DNA from 3 places in the Peribacillus sp. NPDC076916 genome. Region 2 is predicted to be linked to each of the others. Evidence: riboswitches for the same ligand, from Rfam matches in the RefSeq annotation. Region 2 holds a riboswitch; each other region holds the start of a gene.
The links. Region 2 has a riboswitch for S-adenosylmethionine ahead of ACQKFG_RS25635 (IS3 family transposase). Riboswitches for the same ligand answer to the same signal wherever they lie in the genome.

Region 1 (3,285 bases), on a different contig from region 2:
TTCCATTGATATAGGGGAAGACGAATCGGGTTCGCTCTTCATATATGAAGTGAACTCAAAGCCCATGCAATTCGATGAAGTGGAAATTGAAACAAACAGGCTTTTGCATTTAAAAAATCTTTTCATTGAATTAACTTTTCCCAACCTGACAATAAAATAACACCTCCAGCTGCCGTTTTCCATTATACTTAAATGAGAAACTGTATATATGGAGGTAATACATATGATCACTCATTTTCAATGGTCACCATTGCATAAAAATCTGCCGGGATGGAGAATTTCCTTTTATTTCAACAAGAAGGCAGTCCAAGCCTTGTATCATAAAGATGGCTCCATCGAGTGGACAGACAACCCGCCTTCCGAAACAGATGAAACCAAACTCAAAAGCATGGTACATGATTTAATGATCTTCCATGTATATGAATGAATTTTCTTTACATTCATGAAATCCTTATACAGAATAAAAAAAGCTCCTTTGCCTAAACTAAAGAAAAGGCTAGGAGGGATTAATTTTGGATAAAGAAAAAATGACATTTTTGAAGGATACCGAATATGATGGCAAGGACTCCGTTTACCTGGATATCGACCGTATCATCAATGAAGGAATGGCAGGCGGAAATGTGTATGAAGTCGCTAACCTTCAGAACATCGAAGAAGCACATGATTTTTATGATGAAACAGATCCCAACGAAAATAAATAATTTAGGTGGGCTCTCTTAAGGAGGGCTCCCCTTTTTTACTTATCCCGTTCATCTCCCGCTTGCACTGCATTCCCCCTATGGAAGTTGTTTGAGTGACAAATAGAAAACATTGAAATAGCATTCAAATAGTTCCATTGTCCCTTACATTTAAAATATTTTCTTTTAATATCGATGTAATGATATGCTCTGAATCCCATTCATGCCCAGATATCTCGATAAGGGGATAGCGATTAGGTAAAACGGCCTGCTGGATTTCATGAACGGTCAGCCCTTGAGAATGCAAGCGTAAAATTTCACCTTGTAGGTTTTCCAAATAATCGAGCTTTTTCCGAAACATGTCCTTCCCATCAGGGACATGCCCAGCATGGCAGCAAAACACTTCCCCGAAGTCATATTGAAGTAACCTTTTAATGGAATCGATGATGACCGGGACAGACTCTTCCCGTAAGACAAGCTTTGTTTTTGGTGTTACGAAAAGGTCTCCTGAAAAGAGCATGCCATTACTGTGATTCAAATACACCATATGGTCCTTTGCATGACCAGGGGTAAAAATCGGCTCCCACGTTTGGGTGCGTGAATGAATGGCCTTCCCTACCGGTTCAGCTTTAAAGGCGTCTCTCTTTCCCCAGAAAATTTTACGATATTCAGGATATACGGCATCCTTTGCACAAACCTCAACCGACATCGGATGAATGAAAAGCGGGACCTTTTTATTTTCCTGTATCCATGCAGCGCCCCCGGTATGGTCTTCATGATAGTGAGTCAGGACCACTGAGTCGAAGTCTGCGGACTCATAGAATGGAATGAGCTCTTCCAATAAAATCTGTGCGCCAGTATCTATCAATAGACCATCCGTTAAAAAGACATAAACACTCATCCCGGATTTGTTCCCGCCAGGAGTCCCGTTCACACAAACCACATCATTTATCGTGTTAATCTCTAACATTCAATTGCCTCCCCATCATTACACAAATATAGTTTCATCTTCCTTTTTTTAACTTTACTATAATAAATGTATTACCACTTCACTCTTTTGACAAGGAAATTTTGGAATAATTAACCTGGACAAAAATGCTGGATTATCGCATAATTGCCCTTTTTTAACGGACCTTACTAAATTTTAATAACAAAAAATCACCCCGAAAATTTCAGAAACGATTGACATTGTCGAATTTTACAAATAATATAGATTATATTGAAAAACTTGAAATATTTTAAAATAATAATTTACTTATCGAGAGTGACGGAGGGATCAGGCCCTGTGATGTCCGGCAACCGCCCTTAGGGAACGGTGCCACTTCCTGCAGAATGATTGCATTCTGAAAGATAAGACGAGATATAATTTCGCTGCCTCTTTCTGAATGATAGGGGCAGTTTTTTAATGTTTAAGGGGGAAAGCTCATGATTGAAATCCGTTCAGTCCGAAAGGAATACGTCTCGAAGAAAAACCGAGTTATCGGAGTGGATAACGTATCTTTAACCATTCAAACTGGCGAAGTGTATGGAATTGTCGGCTACAGTGGAGCTGGAAAAAGCTCATTACTCCGCTGCTTGAATTTGCTTGAACGTCCGACAGGTGGAAATATCATCATCGACGGCATTGATTTAACCTCTTTATCAAGTAAAGAACTTCGTAAACAACGGCAAAAAATCGGAATGATATTCCAACACTTTTCACTGGTCAGTTCAAAAACCGTTTATGAAAATGTCGCTTTCGCCTTAAAGGCCGCGCATCGGTCGAAGGATGCCATCAGGTTACGTGTATTGGAATTGTTGGAAATCGTAGGGCTCAGCGATAAGAAAGATGTCTATCCGGCGCAGCTTAGCGGTGGACAGAAGCAACGGGTAGGCATAGCCCGTGCCTTAGCAAATGACCCCACTGTTCTATTATGTGATGAAGCGACTTCAGCACTTGATCCAACAACTACAAAAGCGATTTTACAATTATTGAAAAAGATAAGCAGTAAGCTTGGCATCACCATCGTGTTGATTACACATGAAATGGAAGTGGTCAAAGAACTATGCCACCGTGTCGCCGTCATGCAGGATGGCCGTGTAATTGAAGAAGGTCCCGTTTATGAAATATTTTCACAGCCTAAGCAGGAGTTAACGAAGCAATTCATTAGCAGTGTTCTGGATTTCGCACTCCCTCCGCACTTGATTGATGAAAGTAAAGGTACGATCATTAAAATTCAATTCGAAGGGCAAACCGCTGGTGAGTCGATCCTTTCGGATGCTCTCCAATCCCATTCAGTAAAGGGGAATATTTTACACGGTAAAATTGAGTATATCCAGGATGTCCCTTTAGGCATTTTAATCATCGAGTTAATAGGCGATGCCGCTCAAGTTCATTCGGCATTGCAATATATAAAAAATCGTTCCAGTTCTGTGGAGGTGCTAAAACATGTCACTGCTTGATTCCATCGTCAATATTTTACCTGATCTTAATAAAGCCTTTCTTGAAACGATTTATATGGTCGGTGTTTCCCTTGCAGTAGCCCTGTTGATCGGTTTACCGCTTGGAGTATTGCTGTTTACAACAACAAGGAATTTATTTTTTGAAAATAGTATCGTGAATCGATCT
Region 2 (3,285 bases):
CTGTTTTGTCAAAAACTGCACCCCCAAAATGCTAGAAATTTTTAATACAAGCTTATTGTAAATTGAATGTACTTAATATCTTGTCGTAAAATCAGGGGCAGTTAAAAATCCACTCTACAAAAATTTTATTAATACTTTATTTTAGAAGAACAAATTTTAGGTAGTTTTTCCTGTTTAAAAAGTACTGTGCTCCTCAAAAGATTTAGTAATTAAGGAGTGCAAAATTACTGGATTTTATTCCACTATAATTCCTATAAACTGTATATTGATAATCAACTGTTTTCATTGTTTAATATTGTTGCCTTTTGTTTAATTTTGTAGAAGGAAAGTTGTAATATACTTCATGTGAATTACGACTCTATTGTTAAAAACCATTAAATGCCTATCAACCTTTGTGCCAGTCCAACCTTTAATAAAGAAACAAGAATTATTATGAATAGGAATGATGGGGAATGGCAAAAACAAATACTCAACTGAAACAAAACAGGGTATTAAGAAAGTGCAAGAGCAAATAAATGAAATAGTAACAAATGTGGAAGAGAAGATACATTTGGAGAGGCTCTTTTTTAAAGTATGCCTAGAATGCTTGCAATGACTATTTCTCCATATGGTCAAAACTCTTTAAAAATCAATGAATGCTTACTGAAATATTTGAAAAACGGTGGTATGAGTGAAAACGTAGTATGGCTTGGGGAATTGATATTCATTTGAACGGGGAAGTCGAGTAGAAGAGGAAAGCACGGACTTAGACGATATGATTGCACTTTATAATCAAGCAGATCCAGCGAAATATCCATTGATTATGATGCTAAAATCAGATATGTTCGCAGGCGGATGCATCGAACGTTTTGAATGGGGTATTGAGGTTATTTTACAAGGCATGCTAGCAATGTCGAAATAAAAAAAGCGATGGTAATCTGAACTATGCCCCATTTTTCGGACAGTAAAAAGTTCCTAAACGGCTAATAGGTGGTCCCGGTATTGTACCGGGGCCATTTTCTTTAGTCCCCATTGGTAACGACTCATATTGTATTCTTCTATAACTCTATAAACTAAGGTGAACACTTAAATAATAAGTTTTTATAATCTTTGTTGTTGAATAAAATGATACATTGCCCCAATCACTCCTGCGTCATTTCGATGTTTACATAGTTCAACAGGAATCTTAATATCATTCCACCAAGGGAGATCGTCTTTTTCTCAAAAAAAACCTTTCTACTCATTAGTAGAAAGGTTGGTTAAACAATCCTCAATCCTTTCTCTCATCTTCCAAAGCACATTGCTTTGCAGGAATTGGCACCATTTCAGTTAATTAACTGACGGTTGCCGGGCTTCACTGGGCACAGTCCCTCCACCTCTCTTGATAAGAGTCAAACATTATATTCAAGTAAACACATTATTTTAAATTCAGCGTGAATATAGTACGAGAGTGATCTTATCATGACCAAACCCTATGGTGAAATATTCCAGGTGGTGAGGCAAAGTTCAGTAGTTTATTTTTCGAAAGGAATGTATATATTGGATAGTTTTATATTGACATTAATAAAAGCTATCAATGAGGAAGTATCCCCGCATCTTACTGCAATCCTTTTTCTTGGATGCTTCATTAGCAATAATCGTTATTCACTTAATAAATGGCAAAGGCTTGATGCTCGTGGAAATAAAAGGGGATAGATGCCCAGTTTTCAATTAATGAAGCAAGCTAGTTTATACAACTCAAGAGAAATATGACGAAAAGGATTATCCTATTATTTATAGGAGGCCACATCCAAAAATAATAGCTGTGTAAGAAGAACATACAGATAAATTAGAATATCATTTACTAGAGAGCTTATAGTTATTCCATTTAATTTTCTTTCGTTAATCGACTCATTCGGAATGGAGTAATGATGAGAACGATAATAAGAACAATTCCCATATAGCCAAAGATTGGATAGAGAGAGGAAACAAGTTTAGTGAAGCCAAAGAAGCTTGCTATAAATCCTATCAACAGTGATGAAATGATGATTACTTTAAATTTTGTGGTATGCGGATTTGAAAAGCGTGTTCCAAATGAGTAGAACATGCTGACTGCCGAGTTGAAAATCATAGCGAACAGAACGAGAGAGTACAGAATACCTAAGAGAGGTGAAACACTGTTGGCGATTCCCAGCATTGGCATATCTAAGTGCGATACAGTATGAATATGTGAGAAAATAGTAAGGTGACTAATCATAACAAGTAGACCTAAAGCAGCCCCTCCGATAAGTCCTCCAATGGATGATATCCTTTCATCAGGTTCATTTCCACCCATAACAAGTGTCATGGAAGCCCCCATTGCTATGGTTATTGAAATATAGTTTATTGCAGATATTAGCCAATGTCCCGCAGCTGAATTTTGTTCCAGTGCATGTGGTTCAAGTGACGTAAACGATGAATTCATTGTTAACATACTATAAATAAATAAGAAAAGTACGACAATAATCAGAAATGGTGTGACGGATGCAATTACCTTAATCACACGGTCAACTTTCAGCATAACTGTTGTCATAACAAGAACAGTCATAAGAATGGTGCCTATAAAAGAAGGTAATCCGAATTGCTGATTAAAGATTGAGCCTGACCCCGCAATCATGACAATTCCGATACCTAGTAGGATGGCGTTCAGAACATAATCAATGATACCGCCGAGAAAGCGACCACAAATCTTATAAATTGCTTCCTGATGCGAATCTGTTTGTGTACGACTGCCAAGCTTCATCAGAATCATTCCAAGGTATGCAAAAATAACGACTGAAATGATAGCTCCAATTGTGCCCAATTTCCCGAAGCTTACAAAATAAAGCATGGTCTCTTGTCCTGAGGCGAACCCTGCTCCGATAAGGATTCCGATAAAAGCACTAGCGATCTTAAGGATTCTCTTCATGTTGTCCTCCGTTTTTCTTACGTTTTAATTTATTCTAACTATTTGATAGGATTATCATTTTATAACCATATCTTTTGATACATATATTTTACTAAGGAGGATCCATGGTAATAGTTAACTTGGACACCTTCCTCTTATGGTACTGAAGTGCCACAATACTCTCGGGGAATAGCCGATTTCCTGTACGCTACTGACATCTCTTCATTCAGCTCTTTCGAACGTTTCGCTGCATGATGAATCGCCTGTGAAATGGCTTTGCCGCCATTATTTTTCCGTAAAGCCTCAAGTCCGGATGCTGTCGTTCCATTTGGTGAAGTGACTTTCTCTCTTAGACTTGCCGGTGCCTCGTCGTTCACCATAATCATCTTGGCTGCCCCTAA
Region 3 (3,285 bases), on a different contig from region 2:
TCCAGTGATGATCAATATTTCGTTCAGGCCCACCGTCTGCAGACCCATTAAATGTGACTGCAGTCCAATCAAATTTCGATCACGGCATGTTATATGCACCATCGGCTCTATATTCAGTTGGTTCTTAAGTAAATTAGCCAGTGCATCATTCGATATCCTTGGTGAGGCAAGCGAATTATCCGCTAATGTAATGGAATCGACCCCTGCTTTTTTCAAAACCTCGGCACCAGTCATGAAGCTCGCTATACCTAACTTTTTCGGTGGATCAAGTTCGACTAGAATCGTCCTTTCTGTTTTGGCCTTTTCGAACAGGGGACGTTCCAATTCTCTATCATTCACTTCAATTATTTCTATTTCACGGGATTTCGTAAATTTCTCTTTCACAGGAGCCAAACTTCCAATCGCATTCTTTACAGCTTGAATATGCAGCGGAGTCGTTCCACAGCACCCTCCTATGATCGCGGCACCCTGCTCACGAAGTTCTAGGGCACTTGAACCGAAGTATTCCGGCACAGCTTTATAGACGAGCCTTCCATCCACATAATCCGGGAGGCTGGCATTTGGGTATATGGCAATTGATGCTTGCTTTGGCAAACTCACTTCTTCCAAGGCCCGAATCATATGATGTGGACCGAGACGGCAATTCACCCCCACAACATCGGCACCCAATTGCTCAAGTTTTTGAAAGGCTTCATTTAAATGGATTCCATTTTGAAGATTTCCCAGTTCATGCATCGAAACATTTGCGATGATCGGCAGTCCAGTTTCATTTTTAACGATTTGCAGGACGGTTTCCAGTTCTTCCAGGTCATAAAATGTTTCCAAGAGAATCCCATCAGGGTTTTCCATCAAAAGACTGTATAGCTGTTCACGAAAACCCCGTTTTATCTCTTCCATGCTTAAATCCGATTTCCTGATGCTCCGCTGTGCCCCTATGGTACCGAATACGTATGCCTTTCCTTTTGCCGCTTTTTTTGCAAGAATGACTCCCTGGCGATTGATTCTGCTTACCTCATCTTCCAGTCCATACCGTTTCAATTTGTTGAAATTGGCTCCGTATGTATTCGATTGAAGGATATCTGCACCAGCTTCCAAATAGGCACGGTGGATGGATTCTATTTGATCTGGGTTCGTGCAGTTTAATTCCTCATAGCATTGATCGATGCCATTTGAATACAATAAGGTCCCCATTGCCCCTTCCCCAACCAGTATTCTTTCTTTCACGTCTTTACGAAAATTCATCATTACATCCTCTCTCAAAAACAATCCTGTTTTTGTCGTATTCTATGAGTATGAGAGAAAAGGAAAAAAACCTTCTCAAAGAAGAAGGCTTTTTGAAACATTCTCCTCATCTATCAAGCTCTGCTTGCTGGATTTAGCACCTTTGCCTAAGCTGGTTGCTGAGGTTTCTTCGGGCCAGTCCCTCCACCTCTCTCGATAAGATCCATTTATATAATTTTCACAAGATTTCAAAATTTGATTATACTTAATTTACATTAATAATCTGTCAATTTCAATACCTGATCGACATTTTTTTCACTTTTGCAAAAATCATTCAACCTTTTGCAGCTTGAACCCTCTTCAGGATCCTTTGTTTCCAGTCTTCCGCTAACGAGTCTAGTGTAAGTAAAGCCTTTGCGCCTTCCAGCCCATCTCGTTTATGAAGGATTACCTCTGCTGCATAATGAACTGAAATTTTTTCCTGCAAACGATCTATCAGCACAATCTCGTTTTGTTTATTTATCGTTCCTTCTTGAAGTACTCGTGCAAAATAACCAGTTAAACTCGTTTTCAGCACAAGTTCCAAAAACTTAGGTTCTTGATTGAAATGGGAAATGGTCGAACAAAGTATCCTCCCCTGGTTAATTTGAACAATCACTTCGCCTATTTGATAAATATCGCCAATATATGTTGTTTCTTCTCTCATCCCCGCTACAGTTAAGTTTTCACCGAATGCAGGGATTTCTAGTTTTTTAGAGAATTTTTCATTCCATAATGAATAATGCTCAAAGGGGTAAAAGCACAAAACGCGATCAGGACCTCCGTGAAACTTTACATTACCAACCCCATCACCAATTATACCTGATTTAGTCACTGTCACATTATCCTGTGCTTGTTTATCCATTGCTGAAAAGATTTCGATATTCGAAAAAATTTCATGCTTCGGCTTCCCGGCATGAAGTGCTTTGATTTTTCCATTTTCCATTTTGCATCTTCCATTCAAATATATTTTTTATCATTCTGTATGTATAAATTATACTAAAAATCCATTTATTCTGTAGTTATTTATAAGAATATGAAAATGCAAAAGCCTCATGAGCCGTTAAATGGGGGAAATATCATTGATTTCCAGAAAAATTCATAGGTTAGTTTCAGTAATTTTGTTGCTATTTCAGAATTAAATATGGTAGAATATGAACACAATATATAGTCGAAAACTACAACCGTTCGCCTATATGTTGATTTTCACGATTGAATTCCTCATTGTCGCTCTTTAGGGAGCGAATTTTTTTGCCTTCATTTCCATCCACCATTTTCTATTAATCCCATTTTGTTTCTTACATCGTGATCCACTTACATATTTGCACTTTCCTTACCTATGTAAATCTCCCCCCTATTAATTCACTTTCCTTACCATTCAGAAAGCAAATTACCTTGCTAAAACAAGCAGGAAGCCGAGCGACATCATGTGTCTTCCGCTCAGCTTCCTGTTTAAGCTTGTTTCTTTTTTTTCGGTGCCACTTTCTTTCGGGTCGTCTTTTTCATTTCCGTTTCATCATGTTTCGTACGGTCAATGGATGCCTGTAAAGCCTCCATTAAATCGGTTACATTGTTGGAAACTGGTTCTTTTGTTTTGGCTGTAATCGTCGTCTGTCCTGCTTTCTTTGATTCAATCAATTCAAGCAACGCGGTTCGATAGTCATCGGTGTATTTTGCCGGATCGAAAGTAGTCGTTAATTGATCTATCAATAAAACGGCAGTATCGATTTCTTTTTTTTCAATGGTATCGTTGGCAGGAATATTCGGAACATCCGCTGTGGGGCGAACTTCATCCGGATAATGAATCGTTTCCATCACCAAGGTATTATCAACGACTCGGATTACCGCCATTTGTTCTTTAGAGCGGATGATGATTTTCGCTAACCCTACCTTATTCGATTCCTTGAGGGCCTGTCTCAAAAGAGAATAAGCTTTTATCCCTCCGTCATTAGGAGACATGTAATAACTCCGGTTAAAATAAATGGGATCTATTTCTTCAATTTTAACGAAATCCACGATTTCCAC

Region 1: linked by a shared signal. The riboswitch ahead of ACQKFG_RS03155 (methionine ABC transporter ATP-binding protein) and the one ahead of ACQKFG_RS25635 (IS3 family transposase) in region 2 are both predicted to bind S-adenosylmethionine.
Region 3: linked by a shared signal. The riboswitch ahead of ACQKFG_RS07980 (bifunctional homocysteine S-methyltransferase/methylenetetrahydrofolate reductase) and the one ahead of ACQKFG_RS25635 (IS3 family transposase) in region 2 are both predicted to bind S-adenosylmethionine.

The regions. Positions count from the first base shown of each region.
Region 1 covers NZ_JBNNIU010000001.1:621,982-625,266, forward strand. The annotation lists gene ACQKFG_RS03135 (YheC/YheD family protein) at 1-160, shown strand, start outside; gene ACQKFG_RS03140 (YheE family protein) at 224-427, shown strand; gene ACQKFG_RS03145 (hypothetical protein) at 513-701, shown strand; gene ACQKFG_RS03150 (MBL fold metallo-hydrolase) at 823-1,647, opposite strand; SAM riboswitch class I at 1,930-2,034, shown strand; gene ACQKFG_RS03155 (methionine ABC transporter ATP-binding protein) at 2,103-3,119, shown strand; gene ACQKFG_RS03160 (methionine ABC transporter permease) at 3,106-3,285, shown strand, end outside.
Region 2 covers NZ_JBNNIU010000017.1:33,724-37,008, reverse strand. The annotation lists gene ACQKFG_RS25640 (M14 family metallopeptidase) at 1-12, opposite strand, end outside; gene ACQKFG_RS25635 (IS3 family transposase) at 955-1,065, opposite strand; SAM riboswitch class I at 1,260-1,370, opposite strand; gene ACQKFG_RS25630 (YkvI family membrane protein) at 1,847-2,905, opposite strand; gene proC (pyrroline-5-carboxylate reductase) at 3,040-3,285, opposite strand, start outside.
Region 3 covers NZ_JBNNIU010000002.1:610,614-613,898, reverse strand. The annotation lists gene ACQKFG_RS07980 (bifunctional homocysteine S-methyltransferase/methylenetetrahydrofolate reductase) at 1-1,242, opposite strand, end outside; SAM riboswitch class I at 1,346-1,444, opposite strand; gene ACQKFG_RS07975 (MOSC domain-containing protein) at 1,556-2,206, opposite strand; gene ACQKFG_RS07970 (Ku protein) at 2,713-3,285, opposite strand, start outside.